DNA from 3 places in the Paenibacillus sp. FSL H7-689 genome. Region 2 is predicted to be linked to each of the others. Evidence: riboswitches for the same ligand, from Rfam matches in the RefSeq annotation. Region 2 holds a riboswitch; each other region holds the start of a gene.
The links. Region 2 has a riboswitch for S-adenosylmethionine ahead of mmuP (S-methylmethionine permease). Riboswitches for the same ligand answer to the same signal wherever they lie in the genome.
Positions count from the first base shown of each region.

Region 1: another riboswitch for S-adenosylmethionine. It lies ahead of metA (homoserine O-acetyltransferase MetA); the one in region 2 lies ahead of mmuP (S-methylmethionine permease).
Region 3: another riboswitch for S-adenosylmethionine. It lies ahead of C170_RS00485 (methionine ABC transporter ATP-binding protein); the one in region 2 lies ahead of mmuP (S-methylmethionine permease).

Region 1 is NZ_ASPU01000015.1:486,981-492,404, forward strand. It holds gene C170_RS13080 (PLP-dependent transferase) at 1-133, opposite strand, end outside; gene metA (homoserine O-acetyltransferase MetA) at 158-1,075, opposite strand; SAM riboswitch class I at 1,312-1,435, opposite strand; gene corA (magnesium/cobalt transporter CorA) at 1,887-2,822, shown strand; gene C170_RS13095 (HRDC domain-containing protein) at 2,893-3,894, opposite strand; gene C170_RS13100 (ROK family protein) at 4,071-4,949, opposite strand; gene C170_RS13105 (MOSC domain-containing protein) at 5,022-5,424, opposite strand, start outside.
Region 2 is NZ_ASPU01000007.1:36,072-41,495, reverse strand. It holds gene mmuM (homocysteine S-methyltransferase) at 1-1,053, opposite strand, end outside; gene mmuP (S-methylmethionine permease) at 1,031-2,443, opposite strand; SAM riboswitch class I at 2,536-2,637, opposite strand; gene C170_RS04495 (Ger(x)C family spore germination protein) at 2,708-3,910, opposite strand; gene C170_RS04490 (spore germination protein) at 3,907-5,007, opposite strand; gene C170_RS04485 (spore germination protein) at 5,047-5,424, opposite strand, start outside.
Region 3 is NZ_ASPU01000002.1:106,855-112,278, reverse strand. It holds gene C170_RS00505 (SDR family oxidoreductase) at 1-292, opposite strand, end outside; gene C170_RS00500 (DUF2167 domain-containing protein) at 466-1,467, shown strand; gene C170_RS00495 (MetQ/NlpA family ABC transporter substrate-binding protein) at 1,586-2,425, opposite strand; gene C170_RS00490 (methionine ABC transporter permease) at 2,500-3,159, opposite strand; gene C170_RS00485 (methionine ABC transporter ATP-binding protein) at 3,160-4,194, opposite strand; SAM riboswitch class I at 4,321-4,462, opposite strand; gene C170_RS00480 (Cthe_2314 family HEPN domain-containing protein) at 4,592-5,308, opposite strand.

The sequences.
Region 1 (5,424 bases), on a different contig from region 2:
TTTGTCCAAGCTTCGGGTGGCGAAACGCAGTGGATTGATAGATCGGAAAGTTAATGGCGCCTGTTACCGGTTCATTAATGGACCCAATTTGTGCTAAGCGGCTTTCGATTTTCAACTTGTTGTTGTCTTCCATTGCTGCATCCTCCTGTAATCTCGATTAGATTTGCGGGCCAATATCGTAAGGTGTTTCTTGATACACATAGTAATTGAGCCAGTTAGAGAATAATAAGTTGGCATGAGCGCGCCAAGTAGCTGGTGGCACACGGGAAGGGTCGTCATTCGGATAATAATGCCTAGGCAATGCGATATCCAAACCTTTGGCTGCATCCCGGTCATACTCCCACTTTAATGAGAACGGGTCATACTCGGCATGTCCTGTGGCAAAAATCTGTTTGCCGTCTTTGGTAGCAACCAGGAAGATCCCCGCTTCCTCAGATTCAGCCAAAATCTCTAAATTCTCATTCTTTTCAATATCTTCGCGTCTCACTTCCGTATGACGGGAATGTGGAACGTTGAATACTTCATCGAATCCACGCAACAACGGAACATGTGGTTTATTGATGGTATGTGGGAAAACGCCAAAACACTTTTCATCAAGTGCAACCTTGGGTACGTCAAAATGATGGTATAAACCTGCCTGAGAAGCCCAACATATGTGGAGGGTTGAAGTCACATTGGTTTTGGTCCATTCGAAGATCTCCTGGATTTCATTCCAATAGTTCACGTCTTCGAAATCCATCTGTTCCACCGGGGCACCCGTAATGATCATTCCATCGAAACGACGGTGCTCAATCTCATCAAAGGTTTTATAGAACAGATCCAAATACTCTTGAGACGTATTCTTCGACGTATGGGATTTGGGATGTACAAGAACGACATCCACCTGAATAGGCGTGTTTCCCACCAGACGAAGCAATTGTGTTTCGGTCGTTTCCTTTGTGGGCATCAGGTTTAATATAGCGATACGGAGTGGACGAATATCCTGCTGATATGCAGAAGTTTCATCCATGACGAAGATATTCTCTCCTTCAAGTACTTCTTTTGCTGGTAGCGTATCGGGTATTTTGATTGGCATAGTAAGTCTAACTCCTCCTTGTGCATAGATAGATGCAGCCACCCTTGGCTTGATGTCTTCACATCAATACAGTTATAGACTGCCTTGAGCTTGTAAAAACATTGAATTGCTCTTTCATCCAACGTTACAAACAACCTCAAGTTCCTTAGCGAAAATCACTGCTGAGAAGTCGGGGCATATGACAAAGACCTTCCTCGGATTTCGAGAAAGGTCATATGTAAAATAGATATGCGCCTCTCTCATCTCTCAGTTACAACAGTGCCACCTGACACTTAGTCGCTGCAAGAATTAGCACCGTGCGGTATACCGCCGGTTGCCGGGTTTCATCGGGCCAGTCCCTCCACCTACTCTTGATAAGATTTCGCTGTATTAGATTGTAATTAAATATGGTTCACCGTCTACTTTATTACATTAATGCCCTCACGTCAAGTTGCAGTTCGATGTCTGCTTCCCAGATCGGAACCGTTCATCATCCGTTGTCATACACTGCCTCAGGGCGCGAAATAGACACATTTTTGCGCTTGAAAGCACCTTGTACCAGCGGTATACTAAACAAGGTGTTATAAACCCTTATGTGAGAGGTGACATATTAAATGGATGGCGACCCGAGGCCTGACTGGCAGCCGAATTCCGACAAACTGCATAGAGAACTGACATCAGCATGCCGGCAGCGGGACGTGACTTCCGTTTGATTATATAGTGAACGCAGCCCTGATCTCCAGGCTCCGCTGCCGACCGGCTGATTTGTTCTTTTTGCGCCCATAATGATAATATCCGCCAAGTTGGCGGGTGCAGAAGGAGTAGATTAACGATGAAAATCCGGTTGGTAAACAACGGTGTATTTATTCCGGTGGACGACATTCAGCAGGCGCTGACTCCACCAGCGGAAGGATTTTACTGGATTGATGCAGACGTAGACGATTTGGCGGTACTTCAGCCGCTGTTCTTGATGCATGATCTGGCTGTAGAAGACTGTCTTAGTGACGAAGAACAACGTCCGAAGATTGAAATTTATGAGAACCATTATTTTATTGTGATTAATAGCATCCGTTTTGATGATGAAGAGATATTTCTACGTGCGGTCAACTTATTCCTTGGCAGACATTTCATTATTAGTGTTACCAAGCACAAGATCAGCGAATTGCGCACACTGAAACCGATCCTGTGGGAACAGGAAATCAGTACACCGGATCGTCTGCTGTATTTGCTGGTTGACTTGATTGTTGATAATTATTTCACCGTAGGTGACCGAATTGAAGCACGAATCGAGAAGCTTGAGGAAGACATTCTGATGCACACCAAAAAGTCACATTTGAGTGAAATTATCGGGCTGCGCAGTGAGATTCTGTGGCTGAAGAAAGTGCTCGGACCTCAGAAAGAGGTCATTAATACACTCAACAAAAAAGATCTGCGTCTCATCGATGATCAACTGCAAAAGTATTTCAGTGACATCTATGAGAATGCTGTAAAAATATCTGAAACCTTTGAGACTTATCGCGACCTGATGGGCAACTTGCGAGAAGCCTACCAATCCAGTATTGCGAACCGGGCGAATGAAATCATGCGTGTATTTACCGCCATTACCACGGTCTTCATGCCGCTGACGGTCATTACCGGTATATACGGCATGAACTTTACGAACATGCCAGAGCTTAACTGGAAATACAGCTATTTTGTTGTGATTGGCCTGATGGTTACTCTGGGCCTGAGCATGTTCTTCATTTTCCGCAAGAAAGACTGGGTATGAACTCGTATGAAATAACAAAGACGAAGCGCTCCTCCGGGAGAAACGCCTCGTCTTTTTTCATTTCTGATTATTAACCAACATTCTTCTCTGTCTCTGCGTGCCGACGGAAGCGGATTCGAATCATGCGCAGTCTTTCATAGACCTGCTCCAGACTTCCTCCATCGGGTTTCTCTCCTCCATACACCTTATGTAATACTGGCTTCAGGAACGTATCTCCCAGCTCCTCATACGCACTCCATACGGCCTCTTGTTCGTTCTCTGGCATCACTGCCAGCTCCACATCAAGAAGACAATCGGTGTCATAACCTTCGTGATCCAGTGCCTCTAACAGCTCAACCAACTCGCGTCGGGATAATCCAGATCGATTAACAATCTCCTCTAACGTATGCCCTTCCTTCATGCCTTCAAGCACCTGCTTACGCGTGGTGAACTTATCAAGTTCCTGCTTGTACTTCTGCTCTCTCTGCTTGTATAACCAACTCTCATACTCTTCTTCCTTCAGCGCCGTGTATACCCAGTCCAGCGGGAATGTCGTTGAACGCTCCAGTCCGGTTGTAATCTCCATCCATTCCGCACCATACTCAGTTGCTTTGCTCTCTCCTACGCCCGGAAGTTGCATCAGTTCATCCAGCGATTGCGGAACAAAGGCACTGATCAAACGCAGCAGACGATTCGTTGCAATAAAATACGGTGCCTTCCGGTCAGACACAGCTCTCTTCCTGCGCCATGTGCACAGATCCGTATATAATTGTTCATTGCCGTATAACTCACTGTAACAATGGAGCCGCTGTCCACCATAACTGCGTGACTTCAGATCATCATTCTCATGAAATAACCCCTGCAACTGCGGTCGGTACCCCTCACTCATCTGTATGGTAAGCTGATGACGGTAAATATGAAGCAGCTCCTCCCAAGAAGTCCCTTCATACCAGATGCTGTCCTCACGCTCTCCTTCCTCGTAGCGACTCCATCCCAGCTGCCAACTATCTTCCTCTTCCCCAATCCATAACTGTGCATACTCTGCATTCTGATCTGACATTCTGGACAATCTGTTCATGAAAATGACTTCCATTTTCGTTCCCTCCCTTTGAATATTCAGCTTATACGAGTTAGAGATACTACCTATAGGCAGCACAAAAAAACACCCCTCCTGCAAAATCCATGCAAGAGAGGTGCTTCCTCATTAACCGTACTATGCTGTTGCCCATATCATACCACAATGGTAAAATTCGTCAATCCCTTAATGACCTACTTATTCAATGCCAACTTGGCAAGCGCCAGTGAACCACACAGACCCGCATTGTCACCAAGTCCTGGTGAAACAACATACTGGTCAATGTCGGATTGAAGTGCCGGATGCTGAACGTATCCAGCCAGCAACTCCTGCAGTTTGCTACGAACCATCGGGAACAGGTGCTCCTGCTTCATTACTCCGCCACCCATGACAATTTTCTGCGGAGAGAGAATCAGAACATAGTTCATCAGGGCGTGTGCCAGGTAATGTGCTTCGATCTCCCAAGCTTTATGATCTGCAGGCAGTTCATAAGCCGGTTGCTCCCAACGTTTGTTAATGGCCGGTCCTGCTGCAAGGCCTTCGAGGCAGTCACCATGATACGGACAGAAACCCTCGTATGTATCCTCCGGATGTCTGCGTACAATGATATGTCCCATCTCTGGATGTGACAATCCATGGACCATTTTACCGCCAACCACAGCACCTGCACCAATACCTGTACCCACAGTGATATACAGACAGCTCTCAAGACCTTGTGCAGCGCCCCAGGTTGCTTCTCCAAGTGCCGCACCATTCACATCCGTATCAAATGTCATCGGCACATCAAAATGCTCCTTGAGCTTGCCAATCACGTTATACTGTCCCCAATGTGGTTTCGGTGTTGTTGTGATATAGCCATATGTTGGGCTTCCTTCAATCGGATCAATCGGACCGAATGAGCCTACACCCAGAGCTTCAATGCCTTTGCCTTCAAAAAATGAAATCACTTGAGCCATGGTCTCTTCCGGTGTTGTTGTTGGAAAACTTACGCGTTCCAGAACTTCTCCGTTTTCTGTGCCAATACCACATACAAATTTGGTTCCTCCTGCTTCAATTGCGCCTAAGATCGTCATGTTAGTCACACTCCCAAGTTAGTTTAAAAAGGAATTCGAATTGCTTTACTTGATGACACGATAATTACCCTGCTACTTGTTCTCCAGCTTGGACAATCGTTTCATTAACGTTTGCCTCCAGCTGTCTGACAGCGCAGGAATGGCCAGCAACGCCTGAATACCTTCGACATTTTCTTTCCCCTGATGCATGATTCGATTGGCTTCAAGAACCGTCATTGAGGCTGGATCGGTGCTGATCCGTCGAAATATCGATAAAGGCCCTACCTCACCTTCTTGCAGTACACGAAAGTAAAAGCCGGTATATCCACTCTCCTGAAAATAAACAGGCAGCTCCTTATAGTCATACCTCGCACCCAGCTTGAAGCAAGGTTGTCTGGGCTGACTGACCTGCACTGTGGCTTCGCCCAACTCGTACACATCACCAATCCGTACGTCTTCTTCGGCACAGCCTTCAACCGTCAGATTTTCTCCACAA
Region 2 (5,424 bases):
TACACCAATCTGATGTGGCGTAGTACGGCAGCAGCCGCCAATAATTTGCGCGCCCGCAGCAACCCACTGTTCCGAAGCATCACTCATGCTGCCACATGTACCCTGTCCACTCCACGTCTTCGTCACTGCATCATACGTCTCACCTGAGTTCGGATACACAATAACAGGTTTGTCGCTGGCACGGCTAAGAATACTTACGGCTTCCGTCACCACTTCCATGGGAGCGCAGTTCAGGCCAATTGCCGCAACCTGCGGCTCGGAGCCAAACGTCTGTGCACATACCTCAAGCGGTGTGCCCTCGCTGATGCTTGTCCCGTCTTTTAAAGAAAATGATAACCAGGCATACGCATGAGGAAACTCCTTCAGTACATCAACCAGCACCTGTGCTTCCTGCAAGGAAGGAATCGTCTCAAACGCCAGAATATCAGCACCCGCTTCAATCAGCGCCGCCATACGTGGACGGTGAAATGCGGCAAGCGTCTCATCCGACACGTCGTAATGTCCCACATACTCTGAACCATCCGCCAGATAGGCGCCGTACGGACCAACGGAACCGGCAATAATTGGACGTGGACGAAGACTGTCTGCTTCGCGATCCCCTGTACGATCTGTTATGTTCTCCTCGTTCTCCTCGTTCTCCACGTTCTCGGAACGTACTGAAGGAGCTTTTACAAGCTGACCTGTCGAGCTTTCTCTCCCTACTACACCGCTCTGCACTTCTGCCCATACGTCATCTCTCGCCTGTACAGCCAGTTCCACCGTCTTCCGGATCAGCTCCAGTGCTGACTGTTCATCGATCCCTCTCTTGCGGAAACCATCCACCGTCGCCTGATAACTGGATGTAATCGCACAGTCGGCTCCTGCTCGAAAATAATCTGCATGGACCTGAACAATAACATCCGGATTCTCAAGCAACACACGAGCAGACCATAGTGGATCATCGAGATCACATCCATGCTGTTCGAGTTCCGTAGCCAACGCTCCATCCAGAATCATGACCGGATGTTCACGAAGGATCTGTTCTATGGGGTTAGTCTGTTGTTCTTGCGTCATGTACTTGTCCTCTTTTCTTATTCACACGTTCTGTCAGATAATAAGCAGCGTAACATACTGCGATAAACGGAACCCCACAATACAGCGCAATCCGCTGTGTCGGGTCAAAGGCAATACCTATGCATGAAGCCAGGCATAATATAAATGAAACAATTGGTACCACCGGATACAGTGGTGTGCGGTAGACCAGATCTTTGACCGCATGTCCTTCCCGGATATATTGTCTGCGGAACATGTATTGGGAAGCGCTGATGCTCATCCATACCGCAACGACAGCCAGACCTGAAATGGAAACCAGCGTAATATACACCGTACCTGGTGCAATAATACTGGACAGCAATGCCAGCGCACCACCCACCATACTAATCAGAAGTGCATTCAGGGGTACACCCTGTTTGGTCAATTTGGCAAACCACGGGGAGATCGTTTTTTTGTCAGCCAGAGACCAGAGCATCCGCGACGAAGCATACAGGCCTGAATTGGCAGCAGAGAGAATCGCCGTCAGAATAACAAAGTTCATAATATCTGCTGCATAGGGTACACCCACCCGCTCCATTACCGCTACAAATGGACTTTCCAGTACACTGGCATCCGACATGGGTAGCAAGGCCGACAAGATAACAATCGTTCCGATGAAGAAAATAACCAAACGCCACAGCGTTGTATGAATAGCCTTTGGTATCGTCTTTTCCGGGTTCTCCGTCTCACCGGCGGCAATCCCGATTAACTCGGTGCCTGAGAAGGCAAAGTTTACAGCAAGCATGGTCATCAATATCGCTGTAGCCCCATGAGGGAACCACCCGGATGCGGTAATATTCGATATAAATGGAGCCGGTTCAGAATCCGCCATCGGGATGATGCCGAACATGGCTGCGCCACCGATTATAATGAAGATTACGATAGTCACTACTTTTACAGATGAGAACCAGAACTCGGATTCCGCAAAAAATTTCACCGTTAGAGCGTTAAACAGAAAGATCATCAGTGCAAAAACCGCGCTCCATATCCATACGTTTACCGATGGGAACCAGCGCTGCATAAGCAATCCGGCGGCTGTGAATTCGGAGCCAAGCGCAACAGTCCAGGTTAACCAGTATAACCAAGCCACCGTGTAACCTGTTGCCGGTCCGATATATTTGGCTGCATAACTATGAAATGCTCCCGTCTCTGGCATATGAACAGACAGTTCACCAAGACAGAGCATCACCAGATATACAACGATGGCTCCAATCAGATAGGACAGAATGGTTCCCAGTGGTCCCGCCTGCTGAATGGTGTAACCTGAGCTGAGGAATAATCCCGTTCCAATGACTCCTCCGAGAGAGAGCATGACCACATGCCGTGCCTGCATTTTCCGCTGAAAATGCCCTTTGTCGTTGTTGTTCTCCATACCTTCTGCTCCCCTACTTCTTCATCCAGAAAAAACAAAAAAGACCCACTCTGCCTAAAGAGTGCGCCGTTACTGACAAATAAAAACAAACGCTCCTATCTATCAGGCTTTCACCCGCTGGAATTAGCACAGTATCCTTCAGATCTGTTGCTGAGGTTTCTAAGGGCCAGTCCCTCCACCTCTCTGGATAAGAAAATGATTTTTTACTAATATAGCGATCTATCATGAATGTGTCAACAATTAAATAATATATGGCACACCTCGCTATTCGGTGGAAGACCCCGGATTCGTGATGGTGGTCTTTACCTCATAGGTGATCGGCACGGTGCTAAAAATTTTATCCCAATCGTCTTTGACTTTTTTCCATGTTTTAGGTTCTTTAATACGCAAGCTATCCCGAAAATCCGCAACATCTACTTTATAGGTATGCTGCAGTTTGTATAACAACTGTCGAATCTGTTGTTTGGCAAGTTCAGCAAATTCTTTTTCCAATTCACTGAGATACGCACCTTTTTCCTCTTCCTCGGGAGCACGCCAATCCTCCATCAACCAGCCTTCGGATTCAGTTTTCACATGGAATGAAATATCATCGCCAACCACTTTTGGAATTATTGTTGTTTTTTTCTTCTTCATTTCATATACAACAGTGAACCCCTCTTTATTGTATGTCTTCAAGATACCTCCTTTTTCTTTAGGTCTGAGCCAAGATAGCCCTTCTAGATCCGTTTGGCTGAGTTCCCCGATGAATTTGGTTGTTTTCCCATCAAAGATACTGGCACCGGAGAACTTGTCCTCTCCATTGAAGTTCAGTACATTCTGGAGCAAAAAGCTGGAACCGGATTGCATTTGTGCATCTAATTTGGAGAGTAGAACGGGGTCCAGGATTTTATTGGACAAGTATGAATTACCGGTAATACCTGTAAGATAAAATGCTGGAATCCGGGAAGGATCATCTGAAGTCAGTACATCAACAGCGCGATGATGGCTAATCAACACCAGACAGTTAGGACGAATATCGTTATCCCGAAGTACAAAATCCAGCAGCTGGTCCAGACCATACTTTTTGGCGATATCCTTGGACACAACGATAACCTTCAGATGATGTCCGATGAGCGGATGATCTCGTCTCAGTGCAAACTGACGAAAGATTTGCAGCAATGAATCTCCGGTAAGCTGTTCATTGGAATAGGACGTTTTACCAGAAGCAGGCGAACCGGATTGTTGGCTCTTTTGACTGCTGGAATTACCGGGAGCAATCTGTACCGTGGCCGTCAAATTGTTCTGCTTGGAGTACCCTCCTCCCTGATTGGCGATGTTCTCCTCAAATTCCGTCTCTTTGCCGATATCGATCCCGAGACCAACGTAGACACTTAGATCCTCTATCTCTCGACTGCTCCAACATCCGGATATCGTTAAGAGAATGCATAATACAGTGGCTAAGCGTAACAACATGCGGAATGTAATCATGCATGCTTGCCTCCTTTTTTGCGAATCAGACTTAACAACAGTAGTACCAGAGGTAAAATGCCAAACAAAAATACGGACACATTGCCTAGCATATCTCCTAGTACGAAGGTATCATCCACTGTTTTGGGTATCATTGCTGTCAGATAAATGAACGGCAGCAGGCCGTACATGATGCCTTTGATTTTTTTGGAACGAAACAAATCACGAATACCCACCGAAGCGCAGTAATGTGTAATTGCTGTAGTCGAAAAGATTTGCATAATCCAGATGACCAGCAATAAGGATTCAAAACGCTCGAATATCAGACCCTGGATTTCGAAGCTTCTTACCAAATCCAGTGTTGGCCAGGTTCGAGTTTTGATGCCATCGAGCGATAAACTGCCTATAACCATCACCACCGTGATCAAGTAGATAATAGTGGATATGAGTATCCCCCAGGTCATCGCTTTATTGCTCTTCTTCGGATTTTTCATATAGGCAGTCATGATTAACATCACCTCATAGCCCGTATAAGATAATAGTGAAGGCTTCAACCCTTGGAAAACGGGCATAATCCCATCACCGAGGACGGGTCTCAGATTGCCAATCTCGAATAGCTGATTACTAAGCAAAATTTCAATCACAAATATAATAATCGTAATCGGAAGGATGATCTCAAACACGCGTACGATAACGCCAAGCCCGCCTGAAATCATATATACACCGATCCACATGAAGACCATCACAATCACCCAGGTGGGGGTGCGTTCGAGCAGATACATCCCTGTTACTTCAGCCATAACTCTGATTTCGAATGCGGCAATAACTATGAAATACATAATCATAGACAATCCCAGTATGTAAGCAATCCAGCTGCCCGTAATCTCACGGGTGAACTGGAAGACGGTTTTCTCCGGGAATCTGCGACACAGCGTAACCAGAATAATTCCGACGCCTAAGATAATGAATCCAGATAGGATAATGGAAATCCAGACATCCGGTGTTCCGACAGCTTTGCTGGTCGTTCGAGGTAGTGTCAATATCCCGGCACCAAGCATGTAATTGACAATAATTACAACGGCCTGTGTCGTGGTTAGCTTTCCTTGGGAGCCATTCACTTTAGTTCACCTCCAGACCTTCAGTAGATGGAATTCCGTTTATTTTTTCCGATCATCATCGATCGGATTAGTCATCTTGGGACGCATTCTCATCATGTTTAGCGGAGCACGGATAACAAAATCCTTCCATTCATTCATGTGATAAGGAACGGCTGGTGCAACATAAGGTACGCCAAAGCTTGAGAGTCGTGCCAGATGTGTACACACAAGCAGAAAGAACATAACCACGCCAAACAATCCAAGTACGGCTGCGCTGAACATAGCGGCAAATCGTAGAATCCTTAGCGTTAATCCCGCACTATAGACAGGAATCGTAAAGGAAGATATGGCTGTTACCGCAACGACAATGACCAGAAATTGGCTTATTATTCCCGCTTGCACCGCTGCTTGGCCAATAATCAGACCTCCTACGATACC
Region 3 (5,424 bases), on a different contig from region 2:
ATCGTCGTTCACGGACAAATGGACCTGCGTTATTCACCAAAATATCAATGTTGCCCAGCTTACCTTCCACCTGCTCAACCAATGAAGAGATATCTTCCACCTTGGATATATCAGCCTGGATGGCAATGCACCGCACACCCTTGGCTATAATCTGAGCCTTTAAAGCCTCAGCTTCTGTTCTGCTGTGTACATAGTTGAGGGCAATATGACACCCTTGATCTGCCAGACTGAGGGCCGTCATTTTACCAAGACCTTTGGCACTTCCCGTTATGAGGGCAATCTTTCCCTTCACGTTCATCCCCCTCTTCAAAGAGCAGTCACTATCCAGTATAAAAGATTTATCGTCCTCCTACAACTCGCTTATCCACAAGGGATTATCCACCTTTAATTCCAAATATATCTTGATAGGAATCAAGCACCTATGGTACTGTCGAGGATATAACCCGAAAGGACCTCTACATGAATATGAATAACAAAAGATGGATATCATTTCTTACACTTTTAATGTTGAGTTTATTCACAGTCTTTAGTGCCTTACAGGTATCAGCGGCGGCAAGTGAGAATGAGCAAGCACCTGATGAGTACGATTGGATTATTGGACCAGCATCTGTCTCTCTGGATGGTAAGGCCACCCTGGAAGTCCCTGAAAGCCATTCCTATCTGGATAAGCCCAATACCCAACGCTCGATACTTAACAGTGATGGGAAGCCTAACGGGAACGAAATCGGAAGCCTAACCAGCAATAGCGAATTCGGCTCGTGGTATGTTGTGTTCGAGTACGTGAAGACAGGTCATATCCATGATGACGATCAAAATTTGAATGCCGAAGAGCTGTTAAGCAGTTATATCCGAGGCACAGAAGAAGATAACAGAGAACTTGATCCTGAATATAGAACGTACATAACGGGGTGGGAAATCGAACCGGCATATGACAGTACCAAACATCAGTTGGTTTACTCCCTTGGTTTCAAGAATGCTGATCAGCAAGCCATGGTCAATTACAATGTAAAACTCCTGACACGCGAAGGGTACATCACAGCCATTCTGGTTACAGATACGGCCAACTTTCAACAAAGCCGCCAGGAATTCGAGGAAACTGTCCTTAATCAACTTAGCATCAATGCAGGATATACCTACGAGGAGTACAATGCTTCGACTGACAAAACATCCACCATAGGGCTCAACAGTCTTCTGATGGGCGGGATCGGATACACAGCTTCCCAGAAATTCAGTGCTCTTCTTTTGCTCAAAAAAGGATGGGCCTTGATCTTGGTTGTCCTCCTTGGGCTGATCGGTTGGATCAGATACAAAATCAAAAGCTCACACGGAGAAGAAGAGAAACTCTCTCCCTCCGAGAGGACGTACCTGCAAGAAGCCGATGAACAGCAGTATGCTGATCAGAATGAATTATCCTACTACCGCCAATCTGGGCATCCATCCAACGCTGATAAACCGGAAAAACTTTGACTTATGTTGATCCCCACGTCAGCACAGATTAGGAAACATAAAATAAGCCGTATATCTCTTTAGAAGAGATATACGGCTTGTTCTTAATAGCTTCACATCATATCATACATATCGTGAATTATTCAGTTGCAGGTTCAACTGCACCTTTATAACGTTCTTTGATGAATGTTTTCACTTCTTCGGAGTGCAAAGCAGCAGCCAGTTTTTGGATTGCATCTGCATCCTTGTTGTCCTCACGGGAAACGAGGATGTTTGCGTATGGGTTACCTTGCAGATCTTCGATCAGCAAAGCATCATTCGCCGGATTCAGGTTCGCTTCAAGCGCATAGTTAGCGTTGATAAATACCAGATCTGCTTCATCCAATTGACGAGGCATCATGGCTGCATCCAGCTCGATGATATCCAGGTTCTTCGGATTGGCTGTGATGTCTTGAATCGTAGATGTAATATTCGTGTTGTCTTTCAGCGTAATGATACCTTCCTTCGCAAGCAACAACAGTGCACGTCCACCATTGGATGGGTCATTTGGAATTGCTACTTTTGCGCCATCAGCCAATTCATCCAAAGACTTAATCTTCTTGGAGTATCCACCAAAAGGTTCAACATGAACAGGTGTTACAGAAACGAGGTTGAATCCACGTTCTTTATTCTCTGTGTCCAGATAAGGCTGGTGCTGGAAGAAGTTCGCATCCAATTTTTTATCAGCAAGTTGCTGATTGGGTTGTACATAGTCATTGAACGTAACGACTTGCAGACGGATACCTTGTGCTTCCAGTTCAGGCTTGATGCTCTCCAGAATCTCTGCGTGTGGTGTAGGTGAAGCTCCAACTTTCAATTCAACTGTACGAGGTGCACCTGCTGAATTGTCTGCGCCGCTATCGGCGTCCTTGTTGTTTCCGCAAGCTGCGAGAACCGCAATCAACATAAGACTAAGTAGAGCAAAAGACCATTTTTTCATGTGTAAAACCCCTTCTCTAATCATTTTGTCATGTGGCATCTGCATTAATGCATATCCATCATGTTATCTATGTGTTATTTCCTGGTGAAAAATGTAACCAAGCGATCTCCAGCCATCTGGAGAATTTGCACTAGAATGATCATCGACACTACGGATATGATCATAATTTCATTTTGATAACGGAAGTATCCATAGTTGATTGCCAGTGTTCCCAGACCTCCACCGCCAACCATGCCCGCCATCGCCGTATAGGAGACGAGCGTAACAATGGTGATCGTTATACCAGCAAGCAGTCCAGGCAGTGCCTCAGGCAGTAACACCCGTCTTACAATCTGTCCGGTCGATGCACCCATCGCCTGTGCCGCTTCAATGACACCACGATCAACTTCTCGCAACGTCGTCTCCACCAAACGAGCAAAATAAGGAGCTGCTGAAATCACCAAAGGAGGTATAACGCCGAGCACCCCCGTAGCTGTACCGACGAGTATACGAGTGAATGGAATAAGAGCAACAATCAATATGATAAATGGGACTGAGCGCAAAATATTCACAATCAGGGATAGTATAGTGTACACTGCCCGTGACTTAATCGAAGCAGATCGGGCTGTCATGAACAGCAGTACTCCGAGCGGTAAACCTAAGATAACGGTAAACAAGCCTGATACACCCAAAATTTGCAGTGTCTCTATGGAAGCTTTACCAACCTCTTCCCAACGTACGGTTGAAAAATCCATCTAACGAAGCACCTCCACATCAAGTCCCTCAGCGGTTAATTCTGATATCGTCCGATCAATCGCATTTGAATCACCCTCGAACCGAACGGTCAGCTGCCCATAAGGAACCTGTTTGATCGTAGAGATTGTACCTTGCAGGATGGCAAAATCCACGCCTGTTTTACGTACCGTTCTAGACAAAATCGCTTCATACGTTTTGTTACCCAGAAAGGATATCTTCACAAGTTTGGAAGCAGCACCTGCCTGCAATTCAACGCCTGCATTTGCCAGAGCGGTCTCTTCCAGAGCAAGTCCAGCTTCATGGTCACGCATCATGAAGTCCCGCGTAATCGCATGCTGCGGCTTCAGGAACACGTCTGTAACAGGTCCTTGTTCCACAATGCCACCTTGATGAATGACAGCCACCTTGTCACAGATGTTCTGAATGACATGCATCTCATGTGTGATCAGCACAATCGTAAGGTTGTACTTTTCATTAATGTCGAGTAATAACTTAAGGATTGAATTTGTCGTCTGCGGATCAAGTGCCGAAGTAGCCTCATCACAGAGAAGAACATTTGGGTCACTTGCAAGTGCTCTCGCAATCCCTACACGTTGTTTTTGGCCACCCGATAATTGAGCCGGATATTTGCTGCTATGGTGCTCCAGACCAACCAGTGCGAGCATTTCCTTCACTTTGCGATCAATGACTTCCTTGGGTGTATTCACAAGTTTTAGTGGAAAAGCTACATTGTCATATACCGTTGCCGAGGATAACAGATTAAAGTGTTGAAAAATCATTCCGATCTTGCGTCTCTGTTGCTGCAATTCGGTTTTGCTCAGTTCAGTCAGGTTAATTCCGTCAACCCATACCTCACCCTCCGTAGGCCGTTCCAGCAAATTAATACAGCGAATCAATGTGCTTTTGCCCGCTCCGGAATGGCCAATCACTCCGTAGATTTCGCCCTTTTGGATGCTCAAATTCAACTCGGATAACGCTGTTGTAGATTTTGTTCCTTTGCCGTACGTTTTCGTTAAACCTTTTAATTCAATCAATCGCACTTGCCCCTTTCCAACCACCTACATGTATCTTTACCCGATCTAAAGGAAAACTCCCCCTAAAGTACAAAAAAAGAGCCCTTTGCAGATACAAAGAGGGCTCTTCACGTGAAAGAATATACCTTCTCATCTGCCAAAATCGTGTCTTGCACCATTTTGTAGGAATTAGCACCTAACATCTATAACGAATGATACATGTATCATGTCATTACAAATCGGTTGCCGGGCTTCATCGGGCCTGTCCCTCCGCCGCTCTCGATAAGAAATATGTTGTTGTAGGATTTTATAAGTTCATGTAGTTTATGCTTTATAATGTGAACGTAACTTCCGAAATATCAGTTATATCCATGTAACATTCGATTGAAACTCAGTATATTCCAAGTATTCCGATTTGTCAAAGGGAATTATTTCTTTTCCATATTTTATTGATATAACTATAAGAGGCTGTTAACGTTTCACAGACCATATCCACGCCCTGACGCATTTCCTGCACATGCTGATTCAGATCCTCCAATTTCACTTTACCTTGCAAGGTCTGGTGTAACTGCCACAGGTCATCGTGCATTTCTGAGTTCATGTAGTGAATTTCCATATTACGTCGCTTGCGCAGCTTGCTCATCGGTTCACGATAAGAGTCCTTGATCTGTATTAATTGCAATGCAAGATCATGATGCTCCCGTGCATAGTCGAACTGCCTTAACACAGTAAAATAAGAAAAATGCGCTTTGGTATTGGAAGTATTCAGCTGGAATATTTCATTTAATACTGTGCCGACTTTATCCAGAATGGCAAAGCAGCGGATAAAGCCATCTTTGTAGAAATACACATAACGTGCATACTCGGCTTTTTCAGTCGGCGTCATATCATCCGTTGAACCTGCAACGACCTTTTTACGAAAATGAGCAGCAGCGAAACAGCTTTGCTCCAGTTCATCCAGTGAGGAGATGAGTCCCTGAGTCCACACATACAGTTTCCGATAGTCATGCGTGGGATCATGGTCCACATGCATTTGTCGTTGAAATAGCTCAAGCGTATGCGCCATTGCGTCCATCGCTGCTTTCAATTTACCTTCGTTTATACGTGGCTTTTCCCCCAACAACGTTCGCAGCATATCTAACCTCCTCTTTTCCAAATCAACAAGAATTCATCACCGTAAACGAAGCATCATTCATTCCGTGTAATTGCTGCTTGCCATAGGTTGCCCTGATCCCTCTGACATCAAACAAA